4 regions of the Polymorphospora sp. NPDC050346 genome follow, and region 4 is predicted to be linked to each of the others. Evidence: riboswitches for the same ligand, from Rfam matches in the RefSeq annotation. Region 4 holds a riboswitch; each other region holds the start of a gene.
The links. A riboswitch is a leader RNA that binds a small molecule or an ion and turns the genes downstream of it on or off. The one in region 4 is predicted to bind cyclic di-AMP.
Positions count from the first base shown of each region.

Region 1: another riboswitch for cyclic di-AMP. It lies ahead of AB0I42_RS31565 (NlpC/P60 family protein); the one in region 4 lies ahead of AB0I42_RS21455 (hypothetical protein).
Region 2: another riboswitch for cyclic di-AMP. It lies ahead of AB0I42_RS24325 (C39 family peptidase); the one in region 4 lies ahead of AB0I42_RS21455 (hypothetical protein).
Region 3: another riboswitch for cyclic di-AMP. It lies ahead of AB0I42_RS36085 (NlpC/P60 family protein); the one in region 4 lies ahead of AB0I42_RS21455 (hypothetical protein).

Region 1 is NZ_JBFAKM010000043.1:41,212-45,153, reverse strand. Features, by position in the region: gene AB0I42_RS31570 (peptidoglycan recognition family protein) at 1-1,873, opposite strand, end outside; cyclic di-AMP (ydaO/yuaA leader) riboswitch at 2,103-2,242, shown strand; gene AB0I42_RS31565 (NlpC/P60 family protein) at 2,337-3,299, shown strand; gene dcd (dCTP deaminase) at 3,360-3,938, opposite strand.
Region 2 is NZ_JBFAKM010000025.1:102,424-106,365, forward strand. Features, by position in the region: gene AB0I42_RS24315 (VOC family protein) at 1-106, opposite strand, end outside; gene AB0I42_RS24320 (helix-turn-helix transcriptional regulator) at 117-560, opposite strand; cyclic di-AMP (ydaO/yuaA leader) riboswitch at 974-1,113, shown strand; gene AB0I42_RS24325 (C39 family peptidase) at 1,503-2,216, shown strand; gene AB0I42_RS24330 (SDR family oxidoreductase) at 2,272-3,009, opposite strand; gene AB0I42_RS24335 (peroxiredoxin) at 3,114-3,590, shown strand; gene AB0I42_RS24340 (hypothetical protein) at 3,676-3,942, shown strand, end outside.
Region 3 is NZ_JBFAKM010000069.1:16,332-20,273, forward strand. Features, by position in the region: gene AB0I42_RS36075 (helix-turn-helix transcriptional regulator) at 1-427, shown strand, start outside; gene AB0I42_RS36080 (DUF6232 family protein) at 495-998, opposite strand; cyclic di-AMP (ydaO/yuaA leader) riboswitch at 1,682-1,821, shown strand; gene AB0I42_RS36085 (NlpC/P60 family protein) at 1,873-2,820, shown strand; gene AB0I42_RS36090 (hypothetical protein) at 3,009-3,942, shown strand, end outside.
Region 4 is NZ_JBFAKM010000021.1:7,732-11,673, forward strand. Features, by position in the region: gene AB0I42_RS21445 (hypothetical protein) at 1-406, opposite strand, end outside; gene AB0I42_RS21450 (cation diffusion facilitator family transporter) at 786-1,700, shown strand; cyclic di-AMP (ydaO/yuaA leader) riboswitch at 1,858-1,987, shown strand; gene AB0I42_RS21455 (hypothetical protein) at 1,991-3,046, shown strand; gene AB0I42_RS21460 (TetR family transcriptional regulator) at 3,158-3,715, opposite strand; gene AB0I42_RS21465 (FAD-dependent monooxygenase) at 3,777-3,942, shown strand, end outside.

The DNA.
Region 1 (3,942 bases), on a different contig from region 4:
AGTCGCCGGGCGAGTTGCCCTCGTACGTGCTGGCCCGGTAGTACTCGCTGCCCAGCACGTCACCGACGGCGTACCGTTCGCCGGCCTTCATCGTGTACTGCAACGGGGAGATCGTCTGGTAGGGCACGCCCGCCGGGTACGCCGCCGCCTCGGGGTAGGCGCGGCCGTACAGCGGGATGGTGTCCTTGCCGGGCTTGGGTGTGGCGACCAGGCCGATCGACCACTTGCCGTTCGGGGCCGACGGCGGATTGTGGAACCACGCCTTCTGCCCGAGATACCAGATCGCCGTCCAGTCGCCGCGCCGCTCGGCGATCGCGTACGTCTGCCCCGCCGACGCCCGCGCTCCGTGGTCGGAGATGTGCATCGTGTTCGGCGTACCGTCGGGGCGCTTCGCCAGGTCGTTGACGAGCGGGGCGTCCGGGCTCGGCGCGCTGCGCAGGATCACCGACGACGAGCCGCGCGACGGGCACGGTACGCCCGCGACCTCGCAGCCGGTGAACGCCGGCCGGTTCGTCGCGAAGTCGGGGTCGATCGTGACCAGGCCGGTACGGTGCGTGCCGGTGCTCCAGAACGGCGCCTTCAGCAGGTCGAAGTAGTGCGACCAGTTCCAGTACGGGCCCGGGTCCCAGTGCATGCTGCCCATGTTGCTGGCGAGCGTGCCGGGCACGTTGTCGTGCCCGATGATGTGCTGCCGGTCGAGCGGGATGCCGAGCCGCAGCGCCAGGTGCCGCACCAGCTTGGCGGAGGTGCGGTACATCGCCTCGGTGTACCAGGTGCCCTGGGCCGCGAAGCCTTCGTGCTCCAGGCCGATCGCCTTGGCGTTGACGAACCAGTTGCCGGCGTGCCAGCCGACATCCTTGGCCTTCAGGTGCTGGGCGATGTGCCCGTCGACCGAGCGCAGCGTGTAGTGCCAGCTCACCCAGTTCTTGTCCTGGGCCAGCCGGGTCGTGCCGGCGAAGTAGCCCTCGGCGTCGTGGATGACGATGTACTCGATCTTCTGCTGGGCCGGCCGGTTGCCCTTGTCGTGGTTGCCGTAGCTGGTCGGAACCGTGCCGTCGCCGCGCAGTTCGTACGGTGCCGGCAGCCACTCGCAGGAGATGTCGTCCGGGCACTCCAGCCCGTCGGGGCGGGCCAGCTTGCGCAGGCCGAGCCGGTCCAGCCAGGACGTCGCCGGGGTGAGGCCGGCGTGCCGGGCCAGGCTGACCTGGTGGCCGTCGTCGGTCCGTCGGGTCGCGCCGGTACGGATCGTCGAGTAGACCTCGTCGGCGAAGGCGGCCGCCGCGTCACGGGTGTCGGCGCCGGAGTAGCGGGCGACCGCGCCGTACCAGTCGGCCGGGTCGCTGCCGGCACCCTGCGGGGCACCCAGTTCCCGCTGGTACACGGCGAGCAGCGCGGCGCCGCCGCGGATGTTGACCACCGGGTCGGTACGCAGCGCCTCGGCTCCGGCCCCGGTCAGTCCGGCGGCGGTGCCGAGGGTACGCAGCGCCGCCTCGTCCGGCGGGTTGGGCGCGGGGTGTTCGAGTTCGATCGCCTCGCGGGAGGTGTCGCCGCGCGGGTCCTCGTGGGTGCCGTGGTGGCCGGGCACCGGCAGGCTCGCCACGTGCGCGGCGTCGGTGAGGTGCATCGGGCCGTACCCGCCGCTCGTGCTCGGCGTGCCGGCGTTGGTGTCCCAGCGCGACTGCAGGTACGACACGCCGAGCAGGATGCTCTCCGGTACGCCGTACTCGGCGGACGCGGCGGCGTACTGCTGCTGTCTGGTATCGGTCGGGGCTGGCACGGCGGGTGCCGGGCTGACCGGCACGAGCGTCGCGGCGCCGACGACCGCGACGCTGAGCAGGATCCGCCTGCCCGTCGGCTTGGTGAGACGCTGCATCGAACCTCCAGTCGGATTGATCTATGTCGTCACCTTCGTCCGTGTGGCCGCTCCCGTCAATGGATTCCGGACGATGTCTGCGTACTGTAGGAAACTTTCATGCCTGACTGACTGCGACAGACTTGACACGCAACGGATTTCACAGGTCCGGTGGTTGCGCATTGATAACGGCGCTGCCTAATGTGATGAACCGTCGAGCGGGATCCGGCCATCCACCAGGGATGGCGTCGACTCGACACCGCCGAGTCACAACAAGGTCGTGAGCCGGGGACCCAGAAGTAACCGGGGTGAATCCGCAGACTTGCGGTAGGGCGCAACTCTCCCGCCCGAACCCGTCAGCTAACCCGGTAGGCGGTCCGAAGGAGAAGGAGCACCGACCCCGGTGGCTGATCATGCACCGTGGCGCCGACCCTTCCGGCCGGCGACCGCCGGCCGACCGCCGGCCCTGCCACGTCTCCGCCGGTTGACGAGGACAACCGTCTTCGTCGCCGTCGCCAGTGTCGCCATCGTCCTCTTCGGAGCGGTGCCCGCCCAGGCCGAGCCGACCGTCGCCGAGATCGAAGCCCAGATCGACAAGTCGTGGAGCCAGCTCGAGCCGGTGATCGAGCAACACAACGCCACCCGCGAGCAGTTGGCGACGAAGAAGAAGCAGGCCGACGGCCTCGCCGCGAAGATCGCCCCGCTTCAGCTCCAGGTCGACCTGGCCATGGAACGCGTCGGTCAGTTCGCGACCCGCGCCTACAAGGGCGGCAACACGTCGGCGTTGAACTCGATTCTCACCAACGGCTCGCCACAGACCCTCGCCGACCAGCTGGAACTGCTCGACCAGTTCGCCCGCCGGCAGGCCCGCGACATCCAGAGCGTGGTCGACCTCAAGGCGCAGTACACGGCGCAGAAGGGCCCGCTCGACACCCTCGTCGCCCAGCTCACCACCACCGAGGCCGAGCTGGCAGCCAAGACCAAGCAGATCAACGCGGACATCAAGAAGCTCCAGGATCTGCGGCTCAAGGCGTACGGCACCTCCGGCGGCCTCGGCTCGCTGCGTCCGGCGCCCTGTCCGGCGACGTACCCGGGTGGGCCGGCCAGCACGGTCGCCAAGTTCGCCTGCTCCCAGATCGGCAAGCCCTACGTCTGGGGCGCCTCCGGGCCGAACGGCTACGACTGCTCCGGCCTGATGCTCGCCGCCTGGGGCAAGGTCGGCGTACGACTGCCGCACAACGCCGCCGCCCAGCGCCGGATGATGCCCTCGATCAGCCGCTCCGAGCTGCGCCCCGGTGACTTCGTCTTCTACAACTCCGACCTCAGCCACGTCGGCATGTACGTCGGCAACGGCTGGCTGGTGCATGCCTCCCAGGCCGGCGTACCGGTCCTGATGAAGCGCTACGACAACGGCACGATTCACAGCTTCGGCCGCCCCAGGATGTGACGGCGACGCCAAAAGGGGCGCCTCCCTCGACGGGAGGCGCCCCTTTACTGCCTTCGTGCCTCAGCGGACCGGCCAGGTCCGCCAGTTCTGCCACGAGCGGCTCGGCGTCGGCCCACGCTGCCCCTGGTAGCGCGAACCGTAGACCGCCGACCCGTACGGGTGCTCGGCCGGCGACGACAGCCGGAAGATGCAGAGCTGACCGATCTTCATCCCCGGCCAGAGCGTGATCGGCAGGTTGGCCACGTTGGACAGCTCCAGCGTCACGTGCCCGGAGAAGCCCGGATCGATGAAGCCGGCCGTCGAATGCGTCAGCAGGCCGAGCCGGCCGAGACTCGACTTGCCCTCCAGTCGTCCGGCGAGCTGGTCGCCGAGGGAGATCACCTCGAGCGTCGACGCGAGCACGAACTCGCCCGGATGCAGCACGAACGGCTCCCCGTCCGGCACCTCGACCGCCGAGGTCAGGTCGTCCTGCTGCACGGACGGGTCGATGTGCGTGTAGAGATGGTTGTTGAACACCCGGAAGAGCCGGTCGAGCCGTACGTCGATACTCGACGGCTGGACCAGGGCCGGATCGAACGGCTCCAGCGCCAGGGTGCCCGCCTTGATCTCACTGACGAGGTCGCGGTCGGAGAGCAGCATCGTC
Region 2 (3,942 bases), on a different contig from region 4:
AGCCGACGTCGTTGCGGACCTCGAAGCCGAGGGCGTCGCGGTAGAAGGCGAGGGCGGCGTCGGGGTCGGTCTGCGGCAGGAAGGTGTGGTGAATGGTGATGTCCATGCCGGTCACGCTAGTTGTGGCCGGGGGCTGCTGCTTCTCGATTCCTGATCGGTCTGGTCACCTGTTTGGCGACGCATGACGGGATTCCCGCGGTGGCGTGTTCGGCCTGGCGGCGGTAGACGCTGGGCGGGACGCCGACGAGTTCGGTGAAGCGGGTGCTGAAGGTGCCCAGTGAGGCGCAGCCGACGGTGAAGCAGACCTCGGTGACGCTGAGGTCGCCGCGGCGGAGCAGGGCCATGGCGCGTTCGATGCGTCGGGTCATCAGGTAGGAGTAGGGCGATTCGCCGTAGGCGAGCCGGAACTGGCGGCTGAGGTGTCCGGCGGACATGTTCACGCCGCGGGCGAGGGCCTCGACGTCCAGCGGCCGGGCGTACTCCCGGTCGATCCGGTCCCGGACGCGGCGCAGGCGGGCGAGGTCGCGCAGGTGCTGCGTCGTGGCGGAGTTGCTGGTCACGTGCGTGATGGTGCCATGGCGGTGGTGGGGTTGCCCAGCGTGGTCGGGGTGGTTCGGCCGGCTTTTTCCCACTGGTGGCCGGGCGTCACACGGGCACCTTTGGTGTCGTGGCGGGTGGCCTGGCTGCCCGTACCCGATGATTTGGCCGAGAGGGCATGGGGGTCGTCTTTTCGGTGGCGTCGTGGTCGGGTGATGTATCGACGGTGGGCCTTGGGGGCGCCGTTGTTTCGGTGGTGCACACGCCGTCCGTTCCGTTTTGGCTTTACTGGGCGCTTGCGGCCCGGCTTCGCCCGGGTGCGGCGAACGCGAGTGCGATAGATCGCACCGCCAGAATCCGGTCTTGGCAGGGCGGGAGGGCGGCCAGTACGGTCGGGAAATCCGTTCCGGTTGTTGGGTCATCAGCCGATGGCGCCGGAGCGGATCCGCTTAGTCGTATTCGTACGAGCCGGGGACCCAAGCAATCGGGGTGAATCCGTGGGCCGATGCCTGCGGTAGGGCGACCTTTCCCGTCCGAATCCGTCAGCTAACCCGGTAGGCGGTTGTGGAAGGAGACGACTGTTCGTGCGGTACCGAGCGTGCCTGGTTGGCACATCCCCCATTTCCCTGTCGTGCGGCCGTTTGTCGCGTGGACCGACGATCCTGGCTGTTTGCTGACGCCGGATCACTGATCACGACACCAGATCGGTTCGGAATCGACTGAGCCGGCCGTTGCCGGCTGTCCTTTTCCTGTTTCGCGTCTCCCGTTGTGGCGGCGGTGCCGTTTGCGGCCCGCTGTCGGTTGTGCGGGCCCTGTCCCGGGTGGGTCGCGATTCGTCGGTCTGGTCGACGTCTGCCGTTTTCGATTGGGACGCCGACGACAGTCGGCGGGTAATGGAGCTTCAAGTGGAAAACTCTCGTTCGTACAATCCGTTCCGTCGGGTTATCCCCAACCGTTTCCGTTCGGTGGCCGTGGCGTCGGCGGCCGTGCTGGCGGTGGCCGCGACGACGGGCAGCCTTTCGTCCGGTACCCCGACCGGTGCGGAGTCAAACGCGGGCGCCGAGTCGGGTGTGGTGCAGTTGGCGCTGACGCCGGAGCGGGCCCAGGCGGCGCCGCCGCAGGAGGCCGCCCCGAAGGAGGCCGCACCCAAGGAGGCCGCCCCGAAGGCGCCGGCGGAGAAGACGTTGTCGTACGACTTCCAGTACCAGCCGAACGCCTACTACTGCGGTCCGGCGTCGACCCGTATCGCGCTGAGCGCGCAGGGGCACACGCCGAGCCAGGACAACCTGGCGGGGCAGCTGGGTACGACGTTCGCCGGGACGAACTCGTCGCACGACATCGCGCGGGTGTTGAACAAGGTGGTCGGCGGGGACGCCTACCGGGTGCGGGAGATTCCCGGCCAGAAGGCGACGTCGGCGCAGATGGACCGGCTGCAGGCGGACGTGGTCGAGGCGGTCGGCAAGGGGCGGCCGGTGGTGGCGAACATCGTCGGCGGGGCGACGGACAACGACGGCTTCTGGCGCAGCTTCCCCGGTGGGCACTACGTGACGATCGTCGGTTACGGCGACGAGGGGCGGCAGGTGCAGGTCGCCGATCCCAGTGGTGTCGGTCCGGCGAGCTACTGGATGAGCACGATCACGATGGCGCACTGGATGGCGTCGCGCGGTTACTCGTACTGACCGGGTACGTACGGAACAAAGGGCCGGCCCTGGTGGGCCGGCCCTTTGTCGTGGGTCAGAGTCCGCCGGCGACGCGCAGGATGGTGCCGGTGGCGTACGACGCCTCGGGGCTGAGCAGCCAGGCGATGGCGTGGGCGATCTCGGGTGCGTCGCCGGCGCGGCCCAGTGGTGCGCGCTGGGCGATGCGGTTGGGGCGGTCGGGGTCGCCGGAGACGGTGTGGATGTCGGTCCAGACGGTGCCGGGTGCGACGCCGTTGACGCGGATGCCGCGTGGGCCGAGTTCTTTGGACAGGCCGATGGTGAGGGCGTCGACGCCGGCCTTGGCTGCGGCGTAGTGGATGTATTCGCCGGGTGAGCCGAGGGTGGCGGCGGCGGACGAGACGTTGACGATGGCGCCGCCGGCGTTCATGCGGCGGGCGGCCTGTTGGGCGCAGAGGATGGCGCTGACGAGGTTGACGTCGATGACGTGGCGCAGGTCTTGCGGGGTGAGGTCGACGAGCGGGCCGATGCGGCTGGTGACGCCGGCGTTGTTGACCAGGCCGGTGACCGCCCCCAGTTTCGTTTCGGTCTGGTCGAACAGGTCGGTGACCTGGTCGGGGTCGGTGACGTCGGCGCGTACGGCGATGCCGCGCCGGCCGGTGGCGTGGACGTCGGCGAGGACGGTTTCGGCGGCGGCGGCGTCGTCGCGGTAGCACAGTGCGATGTCGTGTCCGGCGGCGGCGAGCCGGCGTACGGTGGCGGCGCCGATTCCGCGGCTGCCGCCGGTTACCACGGTGACCGGTGTGTCGGGCACTGCCCACTCCCCCTCTTTCGGCTGGTCGTGGTGGTGACGCTACCGCGCCGCCGTCCGGTGTGGATGGCCGGCGTACGGTGGGCCGGTCGACGACGTGGAGGTGCGTGGTGGCCGGTCTGGGCAAGGGTGATCTGGTCGAGGACTTCGAACTGCCGGACGAGACGGGTGCGCCGCGGCGGTTGAGTGCGCTGCTGGCGGACGGGCCGGTGGTGGTGTTCTTCTATCCGGCGGCGCTGACGCCGGGGTGTACTGCCGAAAGCTGTCATTTCCGGGACCTGGCTGACGAGTTTTCGCAGGTGGGGGCGCAGTTGGTGGGGGTCAGTCGTGACTCGGTGGAGCGGCAGCGGGAGTTCGCCGGCCGGTACGGGTTCGGTTATCCGCTGCTGTCCGACGTCGACGGGTCGGTGGCGCGGATGTTCGGGGTGCGGCGGGCGTTGCCGTTGGGTGCGCTGTCGACGCGGCGGATGACGTTCGTGGTCGGTACGGATCGGCGGGTGCTGGCGGCGATCCACAGCGAGGTGAGCATGACGGCGCACGCGGACCGGGCGTTGGCGGTGCTGCGGGAGGCGGCGGCGGGTTGACGCGGCCGGGGTGTCGTGCTCGACGTTGTCGGTGTGGCCTGGTAGGAAGGCTGCAATCAAACATGCGTACGAAAAGAGGGTTGTGATGGCGACGCGCACCGCTGGGTTGTCGACCGAGGAGCTGGAGGGCATCCGTGACTCGCTGGCGGCGGGTCGTAAGCCGAAGGTGGTGTTCACCGAGTCGGCGGGGCAGATCGCGGGGCAGGTCGGTCAGGTGGTGGCACTGACGGATCCGGCGGTCTCCGAGGAGTGGGTGGTGGTCCGGTTCGGTCGTGACGAGCTGCCGTTCTCCCCCGCTGATCTGGGGATCGCGCCGCGGGTGCCGGCGGGCCGGCGGGCGGCGGAGCCGAAG
Region 3 (3,942 bases), on a different contig from region 4:
CGATCTCGACATCGTCGACGACGTACGGGCACGCCGCCGGCACGAGGTGCTGGACCGGGCCGACCCGCCGTCCATCGAGGTCGTACTCGACGAGTCGGTGCTGCACCGGCAGACCGGCGGGGCGCTCTGCCTGCGCGAGCAGTTGCGGCATCTCGTCGAGGCCGGTCGCAGGTCCAACATCACGATCCAGGTGCTGCCGTTCCAGGTGCCGGACTACGCGGTACGCTCCCCGTTCATCGTCGTCCGGTTCCCGGGTACGGGTGACACCGACGTGGTCTTCGTCGGCAGTCCACTGTCGCAGGACCTGACCGACACGTCGGACACGGTGGAGCCCTACGTGGCTGCCTTCCGGACCCTCCAGGGCATGTCGCTGGAGCCGGCGGCGTCGCTCGCGCGCATCGCGCGGATCGCCGACGACCTCGGCTGAGGCCGGGGTGGGCCGGACACGCGGACGCGGACGGATCCGGCAGGGATCCGCCCGCGTCGTGGTGCGGTCAGCGTACGGTCGGCCACTGGCCGGCGGCGGCCATCGGGTCGGCGATGCCGCCGTACCGGGCGGCTTCCTTGGCCCGGAGCAACGCCCGGGAGACCTGTCCGTACACCCGTTCCTGGTCGGTGCTGAAGACCATGACGGCCCGGCCGCGGATGTCGGCCCACAGCTCGTACGGCCTGGGCCGCAGCCGGTATCCGACGGCGGCGGTCAGCATGGGCACCATGGCGGCGGCGCCGAGGGCCAGGTAGGTGGCGGGGCTGATGGTGTGGAGTTCGCGGACGAAGCCGAGGGTGACTCCGATTCCGGCGACCACCGCCGCGGTGACCAGCATCGACCGGACGATGAGTGGATCCCGTCGGCCACGCCCGGTCCGCAGGTTGGTCAACTCCCAGATCGGGTAGCGCCGTTTGCCGATCACGAACCACTCCGTCGTGATGTAGAGACCGGGCTGGCGGTAGATCGTGGCAGGTGTCCGGCGGGTTACCCATTCGGGCTTTCCGGACATGGCCTCTGTTGGGCGGGTGGGTTGGCGGGTAGCATTCACGAGATGCCTCCAAGGGCTCGTGACGCGGGTCGGCGACGCAGATCAAGATCGACGTGAATCAAGATCGACGTAGATCAAAATCGCCAGCGTTCTGAGATCGGCACGTGTCTCAAAAGATCCACATGCGGTTCGAAAGATCGGCATCTGATGGCAGTCAGGTGCCGATCGCCTTCTCGTTGCGGCGCCGGTTCCGCGAAACCTTTACGGCCTAACACCATTGTGTGGACCCGTGCGCCAAAAGAGAAGGGGGGCGATGTGCAACCTGGCACTTTTACAGGCGGCAGGTGGCCCCCTGGACACCCATAGCCACCACAATGCACACATTTGATCCGATTGATACCGCCAAGAGCGACAAATAGCCTCAAACAACAATCAATCTTGGCAAGATCGACTTTTGGCTGCAGCGCCCGCCGCGCGGCCCACCCGCGATCCCGATCGAGCCGGCGATCGACGCAGCGCGCGGCGACGACAACGGACAGTAAGCACATCGCGCCCGATCAGGCAACTTCGCTCCACATCACGCAGCCGCCCTCTTTCGGTTGATTCGGACCACGACTAGGTTGGAGCCGCTGGTCCGGTCGTCAGCCAACCCCCTCGGGAGGCGCCGGCCCGGCGCCGCCGAATCACCGGTCATCCATTGTCGACATCCGATCACGCTGCGCAGTCGACCGGACCGGTGAACCGGGAACCCACCGGCACCAAGGGGTGAATCCACGTTTCGTGGTAGGGCGATCTTCCCGCCCGAATCCGTCAGCTAACCCGGTAGGCGGCTGGATCACGTCGATCGGGCGTGACCCGGGGAAGAAAGGCTCTGCCTGTATTGTCGCCCGCCCGGATGCTGCTGCGCGCCGTCGTCCTGACCGGCATCACCATCGGCCTCGTCGTACCCGCCACGGGTGCCGCCGCCGAGCCGTCGGTCAGCGAGCTGACGCAGCGGATCAACAAGTCGTCGACCGAGCTGGAGAAGGTCGTCGAGTCCTACAACAAGCTCAACGAGGAGATCAAGGCAACCAAGGCGGCCAAGACCGCGGTGGAGGCCAAGCTCGGACCGCTGCAGGAGCAGTTGGCCCAGACCGAGGTCGAGGTCGGCACGATCGCCGCCCGGGCCTACAAGTCGGGCGGCCTGGACACGATCCAGGCGATCCTCACCGCGAGCGAGAACGGGTCGCTCGTCGACCGCCTGGGCACCCTGGAACAGCTCGCCCGCGAACGCCAGTCCCAGGTGAGCGGGTTCACCGCGACCCAGCGCGAATACCTGGACGAGCAGGCACGGCTCGACGCCACCCTGGCCCGCGAGACCGCCCAGGCCAAGGAACTCCAGGCCGGCAAGAAGAAGATCGAGGCCGACCTCAAGAAGCTGTACGAGATGCGGGAACGGGCGTACGGCGCGGCCACCAACCCGGGCAGCTCCTACAGCGGCAGCATCCCGGCGGTCTCCGGGCAGGCCGGTGTCGCGGTCCGGTTCGCGTACGGCGCCATCGGCAAGCCGTACGTGTGGGCGGCCTCCGGCCCGAACGGCTACGACTGCTCGGGTCTGACGCTGGCGGCGTGGCGGGCGGCCGGCAAGTCGCTGCCCCACAACGCGGCCATGCAGTGGGATCGGGTGGCGAAGATCAGCCGGAGCGCACTCCAGCCGGGTGACCTGGTCTTCTACAGCAACCTCGGCCACGTCGGCATCTTTGTCGGCAGCGGCAAGGTGATCCACGCACCGACCTTCGGCGAGAGCGTCAAGATCTCCAGCGTCGACATGATGCCCCCGTACGGCTACGGCCGGGTCCGGTAGAGCACTCCTGCCGCCCGGCGGCCCCGCCGTGCCAGTCGCACGCCGGGGCCGTCGGGCGGTCCGGTGACCGGATCGCGAACACCGCAAGATCGCCGTTTCGGCGCCGATAACGCAGTCGACTGCACATTCGGCGCCGAAACGGCGATCTTGAACGGCGATTGTCGTAGGACCGCCCCATGCTGGCCGGCATGACAGACCTCCCCGCGGTCCATCGGACCGTTCTGCCAGCTCTGCCCCCGTTCTCGTTCGACCTGAGCCTGCGTGCCCTCGACGGCTTCGGCCCGGGCGCCGGCGACCATCGCCGCACCGGCGACGCGGTCCGCAAGGCGCTGCTGCTCCCCGCTCCCGCCGGCCGTCCCGACCGGGCGGTCGTGGTCGAGGTCGCCGCGGCCGCCGGCCCGCCCGGTGTCACCCTGACCGTCTTCGCCGACGTCCCGCTGGCGCCGGCCGACCTGTGCGCCGTCGAGCGGCTGGTCGCCCGCTGGTTCAGCCTGGCGGACGATCCGGCGCCGCTGCTGGCCGCCGCCGACACCGACCCGGCCATGGCGCCGCTGCTGCCGGTGCTTCGCGGCCTGCACCAGGTCCGGTTCGCGTCCCTCGCCGAGGGCGCGGTCTACTTCACGCTCACCCAGCGCAGCACGCAGTGGTTCGCCGCGGCCCGCAAACGGCGCCTGACGGCCGACCTGGGCACGACCGTCCGGCTCGACGGCACCGCCTACACCGCGTTCCCTTCGCTGGCGACCATCGCCCGGCTGACCGACGACGAGCTGACCGGCTACACCGGCCACCGGCAGCGCACCGAGCGCCTGCGGGGCGTCGTCGAGGGGATCGCCGCCCTCGACGAGGAGTGGCTGCACACCGCCCCCTACGACGAGGTCCGCGCGGCCCTGCTCGGCGTCGCGGGCGTCGGCCCGTTCACCGCTCATTCGCTGCTGCTGCGGGTCCTCGGCCGGCCCGACGACGCACCGCTGGAGATGGCCCAGTTCGAACTGGTCGCCCGGGCGGTCTACGGTGATCCGCCGCCGTCGGCCGCCGAGATCCGGGGCCGCTACGGGCGCCACACCGGCTGGTGGGCATACCTGGCCCGGGTCGGGCTGGGCTGGCTGCCCGACCCCGCCCCGG
Region 4 (3,942 bases):
CGGCACGCCGTAACCGGTCACCAGCGCGGCGCGCGGCGAGATCGGCGGCGACCATACGCTCGGCGGCGTCGAGCAGCCGGTCGGCATCGTCGAGCAGCCTTCCCGCCAGGCCCAACTGCGACGTCTGGCCCGCGTAGCGATGCGGGCAGTCCCGCACCGCCCGGAGGAGATCCTTGACCCGACTCTCAGGGTCTTTCGGCGTGCTGTTGACGATGACTTTGCAGACCTCGCCACCGCGATCGACCCGACCACAATAGGCACGACCAAACCCGTGACCAAGGGTGCCCCGGAAGTGCCAGCCGGCCTTCCGGGCCACCCGGAACGCATTCCGGAATGACGGATGGTCATGCCGTGGCCATTGATCATCCGGCCCGTACCACAGGTCGTCCCCAACGGGCGGCGGCATGCGACGGGACCTCCAACACGGAGTGGCGACGATCATTCATTTGCCATACAGGCCATCCGGCCCACGACGCGACAGCATAAGCCCTCTGAACACACCCATTTTTTGGAGCCCGTATGCCAATTAGCCGCCGCTTTCCTCCCCGTTGGAATTGCCCAACAACTCGCCCGCTTCGGGACCGGCCGGCCGGCCGAGGAGTTCCAGCTCGGTTCACCACCGGCCCGGGCAACGCTCACCGGGCGTAACCACCCACGAGGGGGCATCCGGCGCCCGTGACGGTTACCGGAAGTGGTTACCAATGCAATGTTTGCATACATAGCGATGTGAACATACATTGGATCGGGCCGCCGCCGGGGTGGCCACCGGACGGAGGGCGGAGCGCGTGGGACACGGGCACGACCACGGCGCGCAGGCGAAGCGGGCCGGCGAGAAGCACCGGGGACGGCTGTGGGCCGCCTTCTTCCTGATCGCCGTCTTCATGGTGGTCGAGGCGGTCGCCGCCCTGATCACGGGCTCGCTGGCGCTGCTCTCCGACGCCGGGCACATGTTCACCGACGTACTCGGGATCGGGATGGCCCTCGCCGCGATCACGGCGGCCCGCCGGGCGGCCGGCGACCCGCAGCGGACCTTCGGCCTCTACCGGCTCGAGGTGCTCGCCGCGCTGGCCAACGCCGTACTGCTCTTCGGGGTCGCGATCTACGTCCTGATCGAGGCGGTACGCCGGTTCGACGATCCGCCGCACGTGCTGGCCGGGCCGATGATGCTGGTCGCCGTACTCGGCCTGATCGCCAACATCGTCGCGTTCATGCTGCTGCGCGCGGGCGCGCAGGAGAGCATCAACGTGCGCGGGGCCTACCTGGAGGTGCTCGGCGACCTGTTCGGCTCGGTCGGGGTCATCGTGGCCGCCGGGCTGATCACGCTGACCGACTGGTACTGGGTCGACCCGGTGGTGGCGGTCGCGGTGGGCATGTTCATCCTGCCGCGCACCTGGAAGCTGGCCCGGGCGGCGGTGCGGATCCTGGTCCAGGCCGCCCCGGAGCACCTCGACGTGCCGGCGGTGCAGGCCCGGCTGGCGGCCGTACCCGGGGTGTCGGATGTGCACGACCTGCACGTGTGGACACTGACCTCGGGCATGGATGTCGCCTCGGCGCACCTGACGGTCGACCCGGCCGCCGAGGTCGGCGCGGTGCTGGCCGCCGCGCGGGAGGCGCTGCACGACGACTTCCACATCGAACACGCCACGTTGCAGGTCGAACCCGCTGCGTCGAAGGGCGATTGCGGCCCGGCGCACTGGTGACCTTAGCTGCGACTTAAGTTTCGTGACCTGCCCGATACTGTCGGCCAGCTTTGTCCTGAAATATCAGTGGATCACCGCACTTGCTGTCCCCCGCCCGCCGGACGGCTACCGGTAGGCTCGGCCGCGGCCTCCGCCGGGCGGCGCCCCTCGGTGCCTGCGGCGGCCGTCGCCTAATCGCCTTGGCGAGCCGGGGAACCATCGTTACTCGGGGTGCATCCGCGACAGCGGTAGGGATCTTCCGTCCCGAACCCGTCAGCTAACCCGGTCGGCGGCTGACGGAAGGACTGTTCGTGAGGTTGAGAGAAAAAGGACTCCTGGCCGCGCTGCTGGCCGTCGCCGTCGCGTTCGGCGCGGCACCGGCGACCGCCGCGCCGGTCGGCAGCGTCCCGGCCCGGCAGGCACTCGCGCCGGGCGACACCGACGACGAGGGCGGCACCAAGAAGCTGCGCGACCAGCTCGACGCCGCGACCAAGGGATACGTCGACGCCAAGGCGGCGCTCGACAACTCCACCAAGCGCCAGCGGGAACTCGACGCCCGGCTGAAGACCATCGGCGAGGAGCTGACCGTACGCGGCCAGGCGGTCGGCGAACTGGCCTCGCGGGCCTACCGCACCGGCCGGATCGGGCCGATCGCCGCCCTGCTCAACACCAGCTCACCGGAGGGCTTCCTCGACCGGACCACGGCGCTGGGCAACCTCGCCGCCAGCGAGGACCGACAGCTGCGCCTGCTCCAGGAGACGCAGGAGCAGGAGACCCGGGCCCGGGCCGCGGTCGACAACGAGATCCGCGAGCAGAAGAAGCAGCTCGCCACCATGGACCAGCGCAAGAAGCAGGCCGAACGGGCACTGGCCGAGGCCGGCAGCGGCCAGTCCAGCTCCGGGGTGCAGGGCTCGGGCTCCGGGTCGGGTTCCGGGTCGGCGTCGGCGAAGCCGGCACCGCGCAACGCCAACGGCTCGTGGCCCAGCGAGGGGTGCACGATCAACGACCCGACCACCTCGGGCTGCATCACCCCGCGCACGCTGCACGCGCTCAACCAGGCCAAGGCGGCCGGCTTCACCCGGTACGTCTCCTGCTACCGCAGCGGTGGCTCCGGTGAACACCCGAAGGGCCGGGCCTGCGACTTCGCCGCCCAGAAGGGCGGGTTCGGGGGCGTGGCGACCGGCGGCGACCGCACGTACGGCAACAACCTGGCCGCGTACTACGTCAACAACGCCAGCCGGCTCGGCGTGCTCTACGTGATCTGGTTCAAGCAGATCTGGTTGCCCGGCAGCGGCTGGAAGGCCTACCGGGGCGGCGGCGACCCGTCCAGCGACCACACCAACCACGTACACCTGTCGGTGTACTAGCCGAAGCGACCGATGGCCGGGCCGCCCGAGGGGCGCCCGGCCATCGTCGTCGGCGCCGATCCCGGCACCGGCCATCGTCGTCAGCGCCGGTCCCGGCACCGGCCATCGTCGTCAACGACCGAGTACGCCGGCGAGCACGGCCCGGATGCCGGGGCGGGGGTCGAAGTCGGCGACCGGCATCGACAGCTGGTGCAGCATGGTGCCGTCCAGGTGGTCCATGACCAGTCGGGTGTCCCGCGCCGGGTCGGTCGAGCCGAGGTCGCGCAGCCACACCACGCCCCATCCGACGATCACCTCCTGGCCGCGCCGCAGCTCGGTCTGGAGCGCCGGGCGTACGGCGGCCTCGAGGCCGAGCGCGTAGCGGGCGAGGGTGCGGTGCCGGCCGGGCCCGGTGGCATACCGGACGAAGTCGGCGAGGGCGCCGGCCAGTTCCTCGGCGTCGCGTGGGCGGACCGTGGCGGCGAGCCCCTGCCAGTCGACCCGGTCGAGTTCGACCAGCCGGGTGACGATGCCGGAGAGCAGCGCCTCGCGGGTGCGGAAGTGGTTGGAGGCGGAGCCGGCGGGCAGTCCGGCCCGGGCATCGACGGCCCGGTGGGTGAGGTTGCGTGGGCCGCCGGTGCCCAGCACCTCGATCGCGGCATCCAGTAGTTGGTCCTGCCTGCTCGGCATGTGCTCACCCTAACAACTACACCCGTAGTGCCAGCAACTACATCCGTAGTACGGTGGCGACATGAGCGAGCGGGGTGGCACGACACGGTCGGCAGCGATCATCGGCGGCGGCATCGGCGGCCTCGCCACGGCGATCCGGCTGCACCGCGCCGGGTGGGTCGTACGGGTCTTCGAGCGCTCGCCGCACCGGGACCCGGCCGGCACCGCGCTCGGCATGTGGCCGCAAG